Regions from separate parts of the Lysinibacillus sp. A4 genome, predicted to be linked through region 2. Evidence: a T-box and tRNA genes for the amino acid it is inferred to sense, from the RefSeq annotation. Region 2 holds a T-box; the other holds one or more tRNA genes.
What was found. A T-box is a leader RNA that pairs with one kind of tRNA and senses whether it is charged. The one in region 2 lies ahead of tyrS (tyrosine--tRNA ligase), so its partner is inferred to be a tRNA-Tyr.
Positions count from the first base shown of each region.

Region 1: it encodes a tRNA-Tyr, which carries the amino acid that the T-box ahead of tyrS (tyrosine--tRNA ligase) is inferred to sense. The anticodon was not compared.

Region 1 covers NZ_JANWTB010000007.1:264,965-275,105, forward strand. Annotated here, with positions in the region: gene glmS (glutamine--fructose-6-phosphate transaminase (isomerizing)) at 1-1,197, opposite strand, end outside; gene NY607_RS16345 (type 1 glutamine amidotransferase domain-containing protein) at 1,792-2,307, opposite strand; gene glmM (phosphoglucosamine mutase) at 2,435-3,787, opposite strand; gene NY607_RS16355 (CdaR family protein) at 4,001-5,077, opposite strand; gene cdaA (diadenylate cyclase CdaA) at 5,070-5,906, opposite strand; gene NY607_RS16365 (anti-sigma factor family protein) at 6,056-6,682, opposite strand; gene sigW (RNA polymerase sigma factor SigW) at 6,696-7,259, opposite strand; gene rocF (arginase) at 7,393-8,298, opposite strand; tRNA gene NY607_RS16380 (tRNA-Lys) at 8,483-8,555, opposite strand; tRNA gene NY607_RS16385 (tRNA-Gln) at 8,569-8,643, opposite strand; tRNA gene NY607_RS16390 (tRNA-Tyr) at 8,658-8,741, opposite strand; tRNA gene NY607_RS16395 (tRNA-Val) at 8,760-8,835, opposite strand; tRNA gene NY607_RS16400 (tRNA-Glu) at 8,892-8,966, opposite strand; tRNA gene NY607_RS16405 (tRNA-Asn) at 9,079-9,155, opposite strand; gene mbcS (acyl-CoA synthetase MbcS) at 9,425-10,141, shown strand, end outside.
Region 2 covers NZ_JANWTB010000003.1:493,371-503,511, forward strand. Annotated here, with positions in the region: gene NY607_RS07870 (cobalamin-binding protein) at 1-670, shown strand, start outside; gene tyrS (tyrosine--tRNA ligase) at 718-1,986, opposite strand; T-box leader at 2,070-2,278, opposite strand; gene NY607_RS07880 (transglycosylase domain-containing protein) at 2,381-5,413, shown strand; gene NY607_RS07885 (NAD-dependent epimerase/dehydratase family protein) at 5,549-6,430, shown strand; gene NY607_RS07890 (acetylornithine transaminase) at 6,540-7,670, opposite strand; gene argB (acetylglutamate kinase) at 7,743-8,528, opposite strand; gene argJ (bifunctional glutamate N-acetyltransferase/amino-acid acetyltransferase ArgJ) at 8,491-9,723, opposite strand; gene argC (N-acetyl-gamma-glutamyl-phosphate reductase) at 9,780-10,141, opposite strand, start outside.

The DNA of each region.
Region 1 (10,141 bases), on a different contig from region 2:
TGTAGAAGCTACAGCAATTTCTGGACCTGCATGTAATAACAAGGTATGGTCAGCTTCACGTGATAACGTAGAGCCAGGTACATTGGTAATCGTTAAAGTTGGATAGCCTAACTCTTTAATTTTTACTAGTACTTGACGGCTATCTGCTGTTTCACCTGATTGTGTAATGAAGATAAATAATGGTCTTTCTGAAAGTAATGGCATGTTATAGCCAAATTCACTAGAAATATGCACTTCTACAGGGATACCAGCCATTTTTTCGAAATATTGTTTACCGATGAGACCCGCATGATAGCTTGTGCCCGCTGCAATAATATATAAACGATCTGCTGCTCGTAATGCTTCTAAAACCTCATCATCAATCGTTAAATCACCATTGTCACCTTCATATGCTTGAATGATTTTACGAATAACTGTAGGCTGCTCATCCATTTCTTTTAACATATAGTGTGGATATGTGCCTTTTTCAATATCACTCATATCAAGCTCAGCAGTATATGGTACACGCTCTACTACAGTACCATCTAATTTTGTAATTTCCACACTTGCTTTGTGTACGATAACTACCTCTTTATCGTGAAGCTCTACGTATTGATCTGTTACCTGTAGCATCGCCATTGCATCTGACGCAACAACATTGAAGCCTTCACCAATTCCAACTAGAAGTGGTGATTTATTTTTTGCTACAAAGATTGTATCTGCTGCCTCTGCATCTAATAGTGCCAGTGCATAGGAGCCATGTAATAGAGATAATGTTTTTCGGAAAGCGTCTGCAGTGCTTAGACCATCTTTCACAAATAACTCTACTAATTGCACAATAACCTCTGTATCTGTATCAGATTTCATTGGAATGCCCTTTAAATATGTTTTTTGCAATAAGTGATAGTTTTCAATAACCCCATTATGCACAAGTGTAAAGCGTCCTGATGCACTTTGATGTGGGTGAGCATTTAAACGATTTGGCACACCATGTGTTGCCCAACGTGTATGACCAATCCCTATTTTCGCTGCAACATCTTCATCTACCGCTTCTCGTAAATCTGCAATACGCCCTTTTTCTTTGAAAACCGTTACGCCTTCCTCGTTACGTACTGCAATACCCGCTGAATCATAACCACGGTACTCTAGCTTTTCTAAGCCTTTTAATAAAATTTCCTTTGCATCTGATTCACCAATATATCCTACAATTCCACACATAATTCTCGTCCTCCGATAATGTCAATTTAATGCAATGACAAACTAGGCCTCATCCTATCGAATTTTTTGAATGCACAAGCGATGCTTTATTTTTATAAAAATAAAGCACTCCAATACACACAAGCTACTCACGCTACTCAGCCACCTGAATAGAGATCTTCGATATGTGAAGCTTCATCTATTTATCTATTGCTTTTACAATACCTTCTCCATTTTCTGTACATTCAATCACTCAAATGCTTTCAAAATGGAAAATGACAATCGGGTATGTCGATTGGGAGGCATCCGCCGAATTTTCGATAAACCTCCACCTCGTCTGCTGAAGATCTTTTCGTCCGATTTCTTCAGCTCAGGCGCTATAATTGTTTTCCGATTTTGCGCTTTCTTCCCTCCTTAGGCGCTCGTTAAAGGACAAGGTCGGACCTCATCTTCAACTTCTCCATCATACTCAATCATATGCTATCCGTCAAATTTTCGTTATAAAAAACACCTAGCCCTAAAGCTTTTTCGTGACAAATATGTAGACAAAGCGATACATAAGCACTTTGATAATACAAAATAGGCACAAGCATTTTAAATGCTTGTGCCTATCCTTTATTTACTGTCTAATAATTTAACAATTTCTCTATTAAATGCAGGAAGATCATCTGGCGTTCTACTTGTTACAAGCTGTTTTTGACAGACAAATACTTCTTCATCATGGAAGATTGCCCCTGCATTTTCTAAATCCACTTGGATGGATTTATAGCCTGTGGCGTCACGCCCATTTAATGTCTTTGCAGTAATAAGAAGTTGTGGTCCATGACAAATGGCAAAGGTAGGCTTCATTTCATCCATAAAGGACTTTGCAAATGCTACTATACGATCATCCGCACGTAATATATCAGGAGAAAAACCACCAGGAATAAATAATGCATCGTAATCTGTAGCTTTTACTTCATCAATGCCTTTATCAATTTTCACGGACTCTCCATGCTTACCCTTAACTTCCTTGCCTGCTTCGATATCAATTGTTACTAGCTGATGCCCAGCTGCTTCCAAAGCTTCTTTAGGGCTTGTAAACTCAATGTCCTCAAACATATCTGTTATAACTGTAGCAATTTTAGCCATATCAATTAAACACTCCTTGTTATTGTGACTCCTAATTACTGTTCCCCATCTCGCTTATTTAAAACATTCCTTTCAAATAAGTAAACCCGATTTCCTGTTTACGGAAATCGGGTTTACACTCTATTTCTTATTCTGTTAGGCCCATTTCTACACGTACAACATCTGCAATACGCTCGACAAAACGCTCGCAATCCGTTTCTGTTGCTGCTTCCACCATGACACGTACTAATGGCTCTGTACCTGAAGGACGTACTAAAACACGACCATTTCCAGCCATTTCAGCTTCTACCTCTGCAATTACTGCAGCTACTTTCGCATTATCAGTCACAGCATGCTTATCTGTTACACGCACATTGACAAGACGCTGAGGGTAGATTTTCATTTCACCTGCAAGTTCTGAAAGCTTTTTACCCGTCGCCTTCATAATGTTGACAAGCTGAATTCCTGTCAATAAGCCATCACCTGTTGTATTAAAATCTAGAAAGACGATATGCCCTGATTGCTCGCCACCTAAATTGTATTCATTCGCACGCATTTCTTCCACAACATAACGATCACCTACAGCTGTTTGTACACTTTGCATACCATTGTCAGCCACAGCTTTATAGAAGCCCATATTGCTCATCACTGTTGAAACAATTGTTTGCTTCTTCAAACGCCCTACCGCATTTAAATGCTTACCAATGATAAACATAATTTGGTCACCGTCAACGATTTTTCCGTTTTCATCTACAGCAATTAAACGGTCTCCATCGCCATCAAAAGCTAAACCAACATCTGCACCTTTTTCAGTAACAAACTTAGCTAGTCCTTCTGGGTGTGTTGAGCCTACACCATCATTGATATTTAAGCCAGTTGGAGAAGCTCCCATTGTAGAAATGTCCGCTTCTAAATCAGCAAATAAATGTGTAGCTAAAGATGAAGTTGCACCATGTGCACAATCAAGCGCTACGTGGATACCATCAAATTCTTCATCCACTGTTTGCTTTAAGTATTGAATATATTTTTGACCACCTTCGAAATAGTCGCTTACAGATCCTAAATCTGCTCCTATAGGACGTGGTAATTTATCCTCTTGCGCATCAATTAACGCTTCAATTTCCGCTTCCTGTGCATCTGTTAGCTTAAAGCCATCAGGACCGAAAAATTTAATACCGTTATCTGCAACTGGGTTATGTGAAGCTGAAATCATGACGCCCGCATCTGCGCTCATAATTCGAGTAAGGTATGCCACACCTGGTGTTGAAATAATACCAAGACGCATTACCTCTACCCCAATTGATAAAAGACCAGCCACAAGTGCACCTTCAAGCATCTCACCTGAAATACGTGTGTCACGACCAATTAAAACCTTTGGACGGTCAGTTGCATCTTTTGTTAAAACATAGCCGCCTATACGACCAAGTTTAAATGCAAATTCTGGTGTTAATTCACTATTCGCGACGCCACGGACGCCATCTGTTCCAAAATATTTACCCATTCTACTTATTCTCTCCTTCAATGCAAGACAGTGCCTAGTGAGTTTCTATCAAGCATTAGACACTTGTCCGCTTACTTTTGGAAAAGTCTGCCTTTGTTCATTCATTGGTAATTATTAATATTCCACTCTGCCAGTTTGTTGGATGAAACCTGAACTACAAACCTGATTGGATTTTTGATTTAGAATCAAAATAAAATTATAGTCACATATTGTTTAAGAATCAATATCTTCCGATTCCTCAGTTGACGTATTTTTATCAGTTGGAGTACTCTCATCTGTCACATCAGGTTCTTCAATTGGAGGTGGCGTTTCCTCTGTAGAAGCTGGTGTTTTCTGCTGTTCTTCTTGTTCAACCTTTGTAATATCTGCCTTCACTTTTATTTTCTTGTCAGATATTTTTGTCACACCATCTGGTAATTTTACATCAAATTCATAAGTTTTGGACTCAGTAATTTTTGACAGTTCAACTGTTATTGGAATGGATGTTAAACTGTCAATAATGGATTTTCTTCCATACACTTTAATCATTTTCGGTGAAAATGTTAATGAGTTAATGGTAATGTCCTCGGCAGCTTGCCCTGTTTCGTTAAGGACAACTGGGATCTCTCGACTATACTCCGCTATATCTACTTGAACTTTCACAATTTCAGGTTCAATAGTCACGTCTAACTTATTTAAATCTCTATCTAATACTTTTACAGCTGCTTCCTGCGTGAATGATTGCTTCAAGCCCTGCTCTCCTGTAACAGTTGCTTTTACATAACTAATGCTTTCAATAGCACTTTTTGCACCTGTTACATAAACAGTTGGCGGGTTGGCTGTCATTTCTTTTAAGATAAAACCTTCTTCAATTAAACGTTTGTTCATTTCAGGGTCCACTCGGAACTCCTGCGTGACCTTTTCCTCAATATTCACATGAACAGTTGCAGGGTCTAATGTCACTTTTAACTTTTCTGAAATATTTTCGTATTGCAGTTTTACATCATGCTCTCCTAGCAATAAATTGCTCAAATCCGCAAATATAGAAAAATCCTTAGCTCCCTTTGCTTTTAAAACCAATGCCATCGGACCTTCTATCGTTACATCCACAGTTTCAGGTAAACCTGTCACAATAAGATTTTCATTATCGTAATAAACATCCACTGGAACATCACGAATAACATCCGTTTGTTCATTTGAGGTAGCTTTATTTAAAGGTGACAACTCGGTACGCACTGAGAAGAAAAGCAAAAACGCTAAAAATAGCGCGATGATTCTAAGTACCCAAGGGCTATCCATCATTTTATCCATTCTTTTTCCCCCTCCAAGTCAACTTAGAGGATGCATTTGATTCCTGTACTGATCCGAACCACATTTTTCTTAATAATGTTTCGAACTCCTCTAGAGAAAGATTTCGATGGAGATTACCATTTAATGTTATACTAATTGCGCCTGTTTCTTCTGAAACAACAATTGTAATAGCATCTGTAACTTCACTTAAACCAAGAGCAGCACGGTGGCGTGTCCCTAACTCTTTTGAAATAAATGGGCTTTCAGATAAAGGTAAATAGCAAGCCGCTGCTGTAACTTTATCTTTTTGCATAATAACAGCCCCATCATGTAGCGGGGTATTTGGTATAAAGATATTAATCAGTAATTCTGATGAAATTTCAGCATTTAGCCCTATACCTGTTTCAATATATTCATTAAGACCTGTTTCTTTTTCAATAGAAATTAACGCACCTATTCGACGTTTAGCCATATAACTTACAGACTTCTTCATTGCCTCAATAAGTCTTGTTTGTTCTTCTTCCTCTTGACTAGATGAGCGTTGGAATAGCTTTCCTCGCCCAATTTGTTCTAAACCACGTCTGATTTCAGGTTGGAAAATAATAATAATCGCTAGGAAACCAAACTCAATAACTTGTTGTAGCATCCAACCAAGTGTTTGTAACCCTAAAAGGTCTGTTGCAATTCGTGCAATAATAATGACGAATATTCCCTTAAGTAATTGGACAGCCTTCGTACCTTTAATGAGGGTTAAGACTTTATAAACAACGTACCAAACGAGCAGTACATCAATGAAGTTAATAACAATATTCACAGGCGTTAAATCCGTGAAATGTTCGATAATTTGCACGTGGCATCCCCCACTTTTCATTACGAATCCATACACATTCAAGTATATCACATTCTTATCAAATGTAACTTTTTTCAAATAAAAAGTCTACTCAGAAGAGTAGACCTTTCAGCCTCTCACGTGCACTATTTTTTAGGACGTATAGAGTGTTATTTAGTTTCTTCTTTTTCCTCAAATGTCATGGCTGTCTTAACAGAATTTTTAATTGTATACCATAACCATTCAAATACTTCGTCAATTTCTTCGATTCTCCCTGAAACTACCGCTGAAGATGCCATATATTGCCCGTTGATTACTGTGACGTTACCATCAACTTCACCTTCAACAATCAAATCGCCATTTTTTACAACAATATCGCCTTTCACCACTTCCCCTTCAGGTACAATCACTGTTTGACCATCCACAACTAAATTAGGTTGCTTGGTCACTGAGAAATGCTGGTCATCCATGAAGCTACCCAATAATGTAGCACTCATGAATAAGCAAAATACTGCTGCTGCCACAAAGAACGGATGCCGGCGAATCCATTTTTGTATACCTACTCGACTTTTTGGTTTTGGTAAACGAGCCATAACTGCTGCTTCAAAACCCGGAGGCGCTGTAATATGGGAAGCACTCTTCACAAAGGCGATTGTTTCACTCAATTCTTGCATCAACTGTTTACAATCATTACATGTATGCAAGTGTTGTTTCAACTCTTGCTCATGCTCACGACTAATGTCACCGTCTAAATAATCATGCATATAGTCTATAATATGCTCTGGACAAGTATTCATGACGCTCCCCCTCCTACAGATTGTTTAATTGCTTACGTAATGCCTCACGTCCGCGGTGAATCCTCGTTTTCACCGTTCCAAGCGGCATATCTAAAATCTCGCTAATCTCTTGTAACGATAACTCTTCTATATATTTCAATACTATAACCGAACGGTATTTATCCGGCAATCGTCCAATTTCATATTGAATGCGATCTTGCAGCTCCATTTGTTCTAACTGCTCCTCTGGTAGCTGGTCATCTGCTGCGATTTGCGAATACATATCAAGCCCTTCTGTACCAGCTACTTCTGCATCTAAATAATAATCCGGTTTCTTTTTTCGAATACGGTCAATGCAGAGGTTTGTCGCTATGCGATAAAGCCACGTTGAAAATTTTCTTTTCTGATCAAATGTATGCAAGTTCATATAAGCTCGCACAAAAGCCTCTTGAGCAATGTCTTCAGACTCTTGTTTGTTGCCTAACATTCGATAGCATACTTGGTACAGTTTGTGCTGATAGAGACTCACAATATCGGCAAATGCGTTTTGATCGCCTTTAAGCACTTGTTTTATTCTCTTATTTACTAACGCATCCATTGTGTTGACTTCTCCACCTTTACAACTGTCTTATACTATACGAAGCACCGATAAGAAAAGTTTCGTTTTAATTCAATTATAGCAAAAGATTTTTATGCAATGTGACAACAGGCAATTTTTTGTCAAATTTTCTTTAAACTAGTGTTTCACCAAATAAAGATCCCATTAATGCAACAGCCACATTTGCTGTTGTATTCTTTTCATCTAGTATAGGATTTACCTCTACAAACTCGGCTGAAGTTACCATGCCTGATTCTTGTAACATTTCCATTGCTAAATGGCTTTCTCGGTACGTAATTCCACCTGGAACTGGTGTACCCACACCTGGCGTATAAAGTGGATCTAATCCGTCTAAATCAAGTGATAAATGTAAGCCATCAACATTTCGTTCCTTTAAATAAGCAAGTGCATCTTCCATCACACGTGTCATGCCAAGTCGGTCGATTTCATGCATTGTATATACTTTAATTCCTTGTTGACGTATCAATTCACGTTCTCCTGGGTCTACTGAACGAGCTCCAATAATAATCACGTTTTCTGGCTTAATTTTTGGAGCATAGTTGCGAATTTGCACTAAACGTTCATGTCCTAGCCCAATACTAACGGCTAACGGCATCCCATGTATATTGCCTGAAGGTGTTGTTTCAGGTGTATTTAAATCTGCATGAGCGTCATACCAGATAACACCAAGATTTTTGTAATGCTCACCTAATCCAGCTAATGTTCCAATAGCAATGCTATGGTCTCCACCGAATACGAGTGGGAATTTTTTTTGTTCCACTACTTCATGCACACTATTTGCTAATGCAGTACTAACTTCTACAACTTCCTCTAAATTTAGTAATTTTTCATCCACAGCTCCGTCTGCAAGCTTTTGACTAACACGAATATCCCCTTGATCCTGTACATCGTGTCCGATAGCCTCTAAACGTTCAACAATACCTGCATATCGAATAGCACTTGGTCCCATATCTACCCCACGGCGTGTTTGTCCATAATCTGTTGGTACTCCAATAATAGAAATATTAAGTTTATTCATGTTTCTATACCCCCTAAAAGTTATAAGAATATTGTAAAGCCTATATACCACTTGGCTCAACTCGACAAAAAGTTGTATATTTATTCATTTATAAATAACATAAAAAAATCTCCTACTGTTTTCAGCAAGAGATTAGTTATCTGTAGTTAATATAACACTTTTGAATAATTTTATTCTAAAAAAGTGAGCCATGAAGGACTCGAACCTTCGACCCTCTGATTAAAAGTCAGATGCTCTACCAACTGAGCTAATGGCTCATAAAAGAAAAAATGGCTGGGGTACTAGGATTCGAACCTAGGCATGACGGAATCAAAATCCGTTGCCTTACCGCTTGGCTATACCCCAATCATTTATAAAACTGGTGGAGGGGGACGGATTCGAACCGCCGAACCCTAAGGAGCGGATTTACAGTCCGCCGCGTTTAGCCACTTCGCTACCCCTCCGAAATAACACAATAAGAATGGTGGAGGATGACGGGCTCGAACCGCCGACCCTCTGCTTGTAAGGCAGATGCTCTCCCAGCTGAGCTAATCCTCCATAGAAACAGGTGTTATATCACAGTTTATATTCTTTATAAAGCCTAAATTTTTAAATGGTGACCCCTACGGGATTCGAACCCGTGTTACCGCCGTGAAAGGGCGGTGTCTTAACCACTTGACCAAGGGGCCAATATTACGTCTCAACAAGACAAGAATTATAATAACATTTTTAATTAATAATTGCAATGCTTTTTCACAAATTATTTTATGTATTATAGTGATTGAAAAAAGGACAAAAAAATGGCTCCGAAGGCAGGACTCGAACCTGCGACAACCTGATTAACAGTCAGGTGCTACTACCAACTGAGCTACTTCGGAACAATGCTATTCACTTCGGTTTTAAACAACCTCTTAAGTACATTTATTATTATAGCAAGCATTCTAAATAATGCAACACATTTTGTGAAAATTTTTATATTTTTTGTCGAAGTCTGCTTCTACATTCGTCTGAAAGCATAATAGTTCTCTATTAATTCTAATATTTCTATTTAACGTACTAAATATTCTTGCTGTATATTATTGTAATTGTTAAAATAAAAATAGTTTTATGAATTTTCTATCAAATTTTCTGGGGGAGGATGTTCAAGATGGTATCAAATGATTTAATTGCACCTGAATTTTATAACATCACAGAGGAATTAGAAAAATTTTCGCAAGATAGTGATCGCCAAGCAATACGTTGGTTGAATACACAACAAGAGAGACGTACAGTTTCTTATGTGGAACTTAGCCAAAAAATGAATCAATACGCAAACGCTTTTACGGAGAAGGGGCTTCAAAAAGGTGATCGTGTATTAGTTATTATTCCTCGACTTCCAGAAGCTTATTTCGTTTTTCTAGGCTGCTTAAAGGCTGGTATCGTACCCATTTCATGTTCAGAGATGCTACGTGCAAGCGATTTAGAATATCGGATGGAACATTCTTCTGCTAGTGCAGTTATTGCTTATGAGGCTTTTACTAGTGAAGTTGATCAAATTACTTCTTCTGTAGACACATTGAAAAATAAACTAGTGATTGGTGCTGCGAAAGGAGATTGGACTTCTTTAGATGAATTAGCAAGCAAGCAGCAAGCTACATTTACAGCTGTAGCTACTACACGCGATGACATGGCATTCCTATCTTATACTTCTGGTACAACTGGTAAACCTAAGGGCGTTGTTCATTCACACGGCTGGGGATATGCACATATTAGAACTGCGGCTTCAAAATGGCTTTGTGTACGTGAAGGAGACCTCGTGTGGGCAACAGCTGCTCCTGGTTGGCAAAAGTGGATATGGAGTCCTTTTTTATCAACAATCATGCTG
Region 2 (10,141 bases):
TTTATCAATTAACATGGAGGCATTAGAGGCATTACAGCCTGATCTTGTTCTGGCTTCCTTGAGTGTACCGGGTATGGAAAAAAACATTGAGGCACTAAAAGAAAGAAATATTCCTCATATTATTTTTAATGCAAACTCCTTAGAAGAAATTGCGCAAGATCTTCTGACACTTGGGAAAGCTTGTCAAGTGGAGGAACAAGCAAAGACAATCGCTGAAGAGTACATGCATTCCATCGAAAAAATGTATTCCATTGCACGAACAATTCCAAAGAAACCTACCCTTTATTGGGAATGGTGGCCAAACCCTATTTTCACTCCTGGGAAAATAAATTGGCTAACAGAAATTAGCGCTCTTGCTGGTGGCATTAATCTTTTTCAAGATGTTGAGCTTGCTAGTGTTCAAACAGATTGGACAGATGTTGTTAAACGACAGCCTGACTATATCATGATGGCTTGGGTTGGTGTCGCATTTGAGCGTATCCAGCCTGCTAATTTATTAAAACGTCCATATGCCAAAGAGCTACATGCCGTTCAATCGGAACAGCTTCATGTAATGGAAGAATGGCTGTATTGTCGCCCTTCTCCACGACTTGTTGAGGGTGCTATAAAGCTTGCAAAAATACTGCATCCTAAAGAATATGAACAAATAAAACCTCCAAGTTTCTTATGATTAAAAAACCACATCCAGTGTTTTGGATGTGGTTTTGCAAATAGAAATTATATAAATTTCACCATATGATATTTTTTCTTACCTCGACGGACAATACTAAATGCATCCTCTAAACGATCCTTCGCATCGACTACATATTCTAAATCTGTTACCTTTTCACCGTTTACACTAATAGCACCATTTGATACATCTTCACGTGCTTGACGTTTGGAAGAGGAAATGCCAGCCTCCACAAGTAGATCCACAATGTTTTTATCATCTTTAGTCATTTCAATAGAAGGAACATCTTTAAAAGCGTCCTTCATTTCTTCAGCTGAAAGTGCTTTTAGATCTCCTGAGAACAAAGCAGCTGTAATACGGATGGCTTGCTCTAATGCCTCTTGACCATGTATTAAACGAGTCATTTCTTCAGCTAGCGCCTTTTGTGCCTTACGTAAATGTGGCTCCTCCTCTACAGAAACGGCTAAAGCTTCAATTTCTTCACGAGATAGGAACGTAAAGATTTTTAAGTATTTTATGACATCTGCATCAGCTGCATTGATCCAGAATTGGTAGAACTCATATGGAGAGGTTTTCTTACCATCTAGCCAAACAGCACCACCTGCTGTTTTACCAAACTTCGTGCCATCTGCCTTTGTTACTAATGGAATCGTAATTCCAAAGGCTTTCGTTTCTTCCTCGTGTGTTTTACGAATAACCTCTAACCCGGTTGTAATATTACCCCATTGGTCAGAGCCACCTACTTGAATACGGCAATTGTAGTGATTGTATAAATGATTGTAATCAATACCTTGAATTAACGTATAGGCAAACTCTGTAAATGAGATTCCTGTGTCAAGACGAGAAGCAATCGTATCCTTTGCTAACATGTAGTTTACGTTAATTAGTTTCCCATAATCACGTAAAAATTCAATTGTATTGATATTACCAATCCAGTCACGATTGTTCACAAGCTGAGCACCATTGCCATCTTCCGCAAATTCGAAAATACGTTCTAATTGACGACGGATTCCTTGAACGTTTTTATCGATCTGCTCTACTGTTTGTAATTGGCGCTCTTCTGAACGGCCAGATGGGTCACCGATCATCCCTGTCGCACCACCAACAAGTAAAATTGGACGGTGGCCCGCTTTTTGGAATCGACGAAGTGTTAACAATGGAACAATATGTCCAATATGCATGGAGTCAGCTGTTGGATCTACCCCACAGTATAAAGATACGGATTGTTCTTCTAATAATTTTGCCATGCCATCAGCATCTGTTTGTTGGTATAGCAAACCACGCCATTCTAAATCTTGTAATAATTCGTTTGTCATGTTCATTCCTCCTAAAATGGTTAAATTCGTTACGTGCATGGACATGTTTAAATAAAAAAAGTCCCTACACGCAAACAATTGCATGCAGGGACGTTAAGTTACAAACTAACGCGGTACCACCCAGCTTGAAGATGTCATCCACCTTCCACTTCATTCAGCCGCCTTTATCGCAGGCGCGCACGTCTAAGCTCCAAGCACGTAATTCGTCTCTACATTATGACCAGCTTTCACCAACCACTGGCTCTCTAAACAGGGAATATAGACACTACTGCAAACTCTTCATCACCAGAAAACTATAAACATAATTCTATACGATTCTTTTTCAAAGTCAATAACTATGTTCGTGCTAAAACAATATGTGCTATAATAGACAAGATTTTAGGAGGTCGATACATTGAAAGATTGGATTGAAAAAATCAATGCAAAGATCGATGAATTACTTGAACAAAAATGGATGAAGAAATTACGTATTTCAGGTAGTGTTACCTGGAACTTATTTTTACTATTTTTAGTCTTTGCATTGGTTGGCACTGTATTTGTCGGTTCAGTTGGTGCTGGTTATTTTGCTTCTCTTGTAAAAGAAGAACCGTTACGCTCAAAACAAGAGTTAAGGGATCAGATTTTTAGCTATGAAGAAACCAGTGAGATTTATTTTGCCAACGAGATTTATATTGGGAAATTAAGAACAGATTTAGATCGACGTGAAACTTCGCTTAGCAATGTTGCACCAGAGGTCGTGAATGCTGTTCTGGCAACAGAAGATGAATATTTCCGAGAGCATAACGGAATTGTTCCTAAAGCGGTTATTCGTGGGTTATTACAAGATGTCACAAACTCTGCAACGCAGACAGGTGGTTCTACACTTACCCAGCAACTTATTAAAAACCAAGTACTAACTAATGAAGTATCATACGAGCGTAAAGCTAAGGAAATTTTACTGGCGATGCGTTTAGAACATTTTATGACGAAGGAAGAAATATTAGAGGCTTATTTAAATATCATTCCCTATGGTCGTAACTCTTCAGGACGAAATATTGCAGGTGTTGAAACAGCTGCGGAAGGAATTTTTGGCGTAAAAGCAAAAGAATTGTCTCTTCCTCAAGCTGCGTACATAGCTGGTATACCACAGGCACCATTTGCTTATACACCATTTACAAATACAGGTGAACTGAAAAGTGAAGAAGCTTTGAAACCTGGTATTGATCGTATGAAAACAGTACTTTATCGTATGAAAGAAGCTGGTTATATTGATGATGCACAGTATAATGAAGCGTTAAACTATAATATTGCTGCCGATTTCCGTGGACCAGAAATGCGCGCGGAAGATCGTTATCCTTGGTTGACTTATGAGCTTGAAGCTCGTGCAAAAGATATTATTGCTGAAAAACTAGCAAAAGATGATGGGGTTGACCCAGAGCGCTTAAAGTCAGAAAAAAAATTAAAGGATAAATATACAATTTTAGCAGATCGTGATGTTCGTTCAAAAGGCTATCGTATTTATTCAACCATTAATAAAGATATGTATGATGCGATGCAAAAAGCAGCAAAAGACTTCCAGTATTATGGTCATACGTATACTGGTAAAGGGAAAGACCCTGTTACTGGTGAAGAAATTGATATTGAGATGCCGGTACAAGTAGGTAGTATTTTAATAGAAAATACGACAGGTCGCATTTTAAGCTTTGTCGGAGGTCGAGACTTTAAAACCACTCAAGTAAACCATGCAACACAAGCTTATCGTTCTAACGGTTCTACAATGAAACCATTACTTGTTTATGGACCTGCCATTGAGTATGGCGTAATCGGTGCGGGTAGCCCCTTAGTTGACGTGAAATTCTCAATCGGTTCTTGGAGTCCAAGTAACTATATTACGAGTGATGAGCGAGGTCTTATCCCAGCACGTGAAGCTTTAGCAGATTCTCAAAACATTTCAGCACTACGTTTATATAATGATATTATTAGTAGACGCCCTGCAGATTTATTAGTAAAAATGGGATTCTCAAAATTACATCCTGATGATTTTACTAACCTAGCAACTGGGATCGGTGCTTTAAGCGAAGGAACTACTGTTGAAGAAAATACAAATGCCTTTGCTACCTTTGCAAATGGTGGCCAATTCATTGACGCTTATATGATTGATCGAATTGAAGACCAAGAAGGAAATATTGTTTACCAACATGAAGTAGAACCTGTTCAAGTATTTAGCCCTGAAACATCTTATATCGTGACAGATATGTTACGTGATGTTCTCACTAAAGGAACAGGGACAATGGCACGAAATACATTAAAATTCTCTTCTGATTTCGCTGCAAAAACAGGGACTTCTCAAGAATATAAAGATGTTTGGTTAGTTGGTTATAACCCTAATGTATCTCTTGGTGTTTGGATGGGTTACGATCAACCTCGTACACTTTATGCATTTAACAACACCTATTTACAGCCAAGCGTTCGGGTGAATAAGCTATGGGGTACTTTAATGAATGCCGTTTACGATGCGGATCCTCAGCTAATCGACCCACCAACAAGTTTTAAGGCGCCTAAAAATGTTGTGACTGCGTCATTCTGTGGCATTTCCGGCATGGCCCCTTCTGCAGCTTGTGCTAGCGCAGGTCTTGTACGCTCAGATTTATTTAATGCGAAAGTATTTTTACCATCACAACCTGATGATAGCTTAGCCTCTTCAAGTGTTGTGACGATTAAAGGAAAAACTTATAATGCGTTGCCAAATACACCAGCAGAGTTTGTAAAAGCAGGTGGCGCAGGCATTAATCAAGACTTTATTAAACGAATGTTAGGTAGACTTGGCGGGAATCCTGCTAGTCTGTTACCAAAGAATTCTACATTGTCGAATTCATCTGTATCAGCAGTTGATTTCCCAGCGGATGGTAGCCCTCCAGCAGCTGTTTCAGCTTCAGTAAATGGCTCTACATTATCATGGTCAGAGTCATCGAATGATGTTGTTGGTTATCGTATCTACAACGTTACGAATGGCGGTAATACACTTGTAACGTCCGTACTAGAGTCAACACAAAGCATTACGGTTGCTAGTGGACAAGCTTATGTAGTGGTCGCTGTAGATATTACAGGTTTAACATCACCGCACTCCAATGTTGTGTCTACTGGCGGTAGTGAAAATGAACCTGACCCTGAGGAAAACGACCAAGAACCAATACCACCTACAACGCCACCTACTAATGGCAATGGTAATGGTTCGGGTAGTAACGGCAATGGCTCCAATAACGGGAACGGGTCTGGTAATAACGGCAATGGCTCCAATAACGGGGATGGTTCTGGTAACAATGGCAATGGCTCCAATAACGGGGATGGCGATGGAAGCAATGGCGATGGAACTGATAACCCCGGAGATGGCACAAACGGAGGAGACAATGGTAATACCACTACTCCAACTGAAACGTCAAGGCGCTAATCCATTTTGCCTTAGCAAAAGCATTTGTATTAGATAATCAATTAAACAGACTTACTGCATATTCCTTATGAATTGTAGTAAGTCTGTTTTTTTGTCATTATTAAGAGGACTACTATTTTGAAGGGGTGAAAATATATGAACATATTGATTTTAGGAGGCACACGTTTTTTTGGAAAAAAGCTAGTTGATCTTTGTATTCAAAATGGACATAATGTAACGATTTTAACACGTGGTCAAAGTGGCAATCCCTTTGGTACACATGTTAAGCAATTAGTAGTAAATCGTAATGATCGTGATGCTTTAGAGCAGGCACTAGCCAATACAACATGGGACATTGTCTATGATAATATTTGCTATTCGCCCAACGAGGCACAAGCGATTTGCGAGATATTAAAGGGAAAAACGAAAAAGCTCGTCTTTACTTCTACTCTTTCAACATATGAGGTAGATGGTAAGATGAAAAAGGAAGAAGACTTTGATCCATACCAGTATCAAATTCGTATGGGACATCAAGAGGAATTTTCTTATGGAGAAGGAAAACGACAAGCGGAGGCAGTCTTATTCAAAGAAGCTTCATTCCCAGTCGTAGCTGTACGTTTCCCAATTGTGATGGGCGAAGATGATTATACTCGACGTTTACATTTTCACGTTGAACATATTTTACAGAATCAGCCGATTACTTTACCGAACATTGATGCAAAGATGAGTTATATTACAGATGAGGAAGCTGCTGAATTTTTATACTTTGCGGGTGTTACTCCTATTGAGGGACCATACAACGCTACCGCATCAGGGGCCATATCTCTCAAAGATCTAATTGCTCTAATTGAAGAAGCAAGTGGTCAGCGCGCAAAAATTTCCCTCATTGGTGGTGATGAGGAATCACAGTCTCCTTATGGGGTGCCTGCTGATTGGTATATGTCCAATGCTAAGGCTGAGAAGGCAGGATTTACGTTTAGTCAGCTTGAAGATTGGTTACCAAAATTAGTGACAACATTAGTAAAACAACTACAATAGCATTTATAGCGCAAAGAATCTGCTAATATCTAGCAGATTCTTTGTTCATCCTAATGTCTAGTCATTTTTGCCGCTAATGCCTCACTTTCTGCTGAACGAAAGTGTATTTTCACGGTAATATGTTCTTTAAAATAGCTACTGCTTTGTCAATCTCTTCCTTTGTGACCGTTAATGGAGGCAAAAGACGAATAACTGTTGGCCCTGCCCCTACTAATAAAAGACCACTTTCTTCCGCTGCCACGATATAAGGCACAACTTCCGTGTCCCCACAGCCAATCCCTAACAAGAGACCCTGACCTTGAACCGTATAGCTAGAAGGTAAATGAGCCCTTAGTTGTGCCACAAAATAGGCAGATATTTCTCGTACCTGCTGTAAAAAATCTGGCTCAAACACATGATTTAAAACAGCTTGTGCCACATTCATCGCAAGAGGGTTTCCACCAAATGTTGTACCATGTGTTCCTGGACTAAATGTAGCATGAAGCTCAGCAGTTCCGAGCATTGCACCAACAGGGAAACCACCACCTAAGCCTTTTGCCAAAGTTACGATATGTGGCTTTAATACCGTTTGTTCAAATGCATAGCGTGTTCCTGTTCGTCCAATGCCCGTTTGCACTTCATCAACAATTAGTAGTACACCTTGCTCCTCACAGACTTTTGCAATAGCTGCGGCAAATTCTGCTGATACACTATTGACGCCACCCTCTCCCTGAATCATTTCTAGCATTATAGCTGCAACTGAATCATCAACGGTTGCTTCAAGTGTAGCAGCATCATTAAATGGCAAAATCGAAAATTTTTCTACGAGTGGTCCAAAGCCATTATGTACTTTGCCTTGACCTGTTGCAGACATTGCTCCAAAAGTACGACCGTGGAATGATTTTTCAAATGTAATAATATGATGTTTGCCTGTATGCTTACGAGCTAATTTAATGGCCGCTTCATTAGCCTCAGCGCCGCTATTACAAAAAAAGGCATGTGAAAAGTGTGTATTAGCAATTAATTTTTCTGCCACCTTTTCCTGACCTGGTATTTCAAAAAGATTTGAAATATGCCATAGCTTTTGGCTTTGCTCTTGAAGTGCCTGTACAACGGCTGGATGGGCATGACCAAGACTCACTACAGCAATGCCACTAGTAAAATCCAAGTATTGCTTCCCTGTTGAATCCTCAACAATTGTCCCCTGACCTTTAACAATTTGTGCACGACGCTTGCCGTAATTCTCAAATAAAACACTCATGTTATCATCTCCACTATATTTAAAATAGTTTCTTTCAACAACTATACTTCTCAAGCTATCCTATTTAGAACACTAGGAAGAAAGAAGTTCACTTGTGGCTACAATTGTTGTACCAATTAAAGTTGCGCCTACGATTTGTACAGAAGGAATCCCTGCCCGTAAACAGTCAATCGCTCCCTGCACTTTCGGAATCATTCCACCATAAATATGGCCCTGCTCTGTCCATTGATCTATAAGACTAGGTGTAGCTATTGCTTGATATTCATCTTCAATACGGATACCACTCACATCTGTCACGAGTAGTAAGCTATCTGCTCCGATGGCTAAAGCAATTTCACTTGCTACCGTATCGCCATTAATATTAAGAGCCTGACCTGCTTCGGTCGTACCTACGCAGGCAATAACAGGTACAATCCCTACACCCATTAAAGCTTCCAATAAGGATGTATTGATATTTTTAATAGCTCCGACATAGCCATAAGCCTCTTGATCTAAAAAGTCTACGACCATCAACTGTCCATCAAAGCCATTTAATCCGATGGCTGTTATACCAGCTGTTGTTAACTCATGAACTAATGCAGTGTTTACTTGTCCTATTAGAGTGGATTGGACAACTTTAATTGCAGAATCATTCGTGACGCGTATTCCATTTAATGTATGTGATTGTATGCCTTGAGCAGCTAGTTCTCGATTTATGGCTGGCCCACCTCCGTGGGTAATAATCAGCTCTACCCCACTCTCTTGTAATCTTTTAAAATTATCAAAGAAAGTATCATTTAAACCTTCCAGTGTACTGCCCCCAAGCTTAATGACCACACGTTTATGAGCGGTATGATGCATTGATTTGGACATAGTCATATGTTAAGTCACATCCCCAAGCATGCCCCTTACCATCACCCACACCAAGAGACACATAGATTTTTACTTCATGCATTTTTAATATTTGAATTAACTCATTCTCAGAAAAGGGAATTGGTTCACCGTTTTCTACCATAGTAGCACCACCGATTTGGATGGTAATTTTATCTGGATCAACTGTTGCGCCACTATACCCTACTGCTGCAATAATACGCCCCCAGTTAGCATCACAGCCGAAAACAGCAGTCTTTACAAGTGGTGAACCAACGACTGTTTTTGCAATTTTACGTGCCTCCTCGTCTGAAATTGCACCAACAACTTCTACTTCGATAAGCTTCGTTGCTCCTTCACCATCTTTGGCAATCATTTTTGCTAAATCTTCCGCTACTGTTTGCAAAGTGTAAAAGAAATTTTGCCAATCTGGATGCTCTGGTGTTAATGAATCATTCCCTGCCAAGCCATTAGCCAATATTACCACTGTGTCATTAGTAGACGTATCCCCATCAACTGTAATAGCATTAAATGTTAAATTAGTAATAGTTGTTAATGCTGCTTGCAACACCTCAGATTCAATGTTGGCATCTGTTGTAATAAAGCCTAGCATTGTTGCCATATTAGGTTCGATCATACCTGAACCTTTTGCTACACCTGCAATAATAACTTCCTTGCCATCCACAGTTGTACTATAGCTTGTGTTTTTCATGACAGTATCTGTTGTCAAAATAGCCTGTGCAAAGTCAATCGCACTTTCTAAATTGTCCTTTGGCTCTAACTGTAGAATACCGTTTGCTACTGGCTCTAATTTCATCATTTCTCCAATAACACCCGTCGAGCAAACTCCCACCAAATTTGGTGCAATCCCTAATTTTTCAGCAGCTAGCGCTTGCATTGTTTGGGCATCTTTTACACCTTGTTTACCTGTACAAGCATTCGCATTGCCTGAATTGACGATCATCGCTTGCATTTTCTTAGTTGCATAAACAACTTCCTTCGTGACTTTTAATGGTGCTGCTTGCACAGCGTTTGTAGTAAAAACACCTGCAACACTTGCTGGGACTTCACTTACTAAAAGGGCTAAATCCTTTTTCTTATGTTTTAAACCACAGTGTAATCCGGCTGCCTTAAAGCCTTTTGGTGAAACAATATTTTTACTTGATAATTTTTTCATTACATTCGTTGAAGTGGTAACTGTCATCCGAAATTCCTCCTTAGATTAATAAATAAGAGAAGCATACAGTTTCCTGCATGCTGTTAAATAAAGAATGGTACGACATCTAGCCCTGTCGTTTGTGGTAAGTCAAATTGCACATTCATATTTTGGATTGCTTGCCCCGCTGCTCCTTTGACAAGGTTATCAATTACACTAACAATTGTGGCGCGATTTGTACGGGAATCTACTTTCACTAGAATGTCACAATAATTTGATCCCTTGACACGATTTGTCCCTAAACTAGATGCATCTGTAACGATTCGAACAAATGGATGATTCTCATAGGTTGCCTGTAAGCAAGTGATCAATTGCGACTCTGTAATTCCCTGCATTACTGGTGCATAGGATGTCGCCAAAATTCCCCTGGTCATTGGAACCAGATGCGTATTAAAAGTAACCTTTG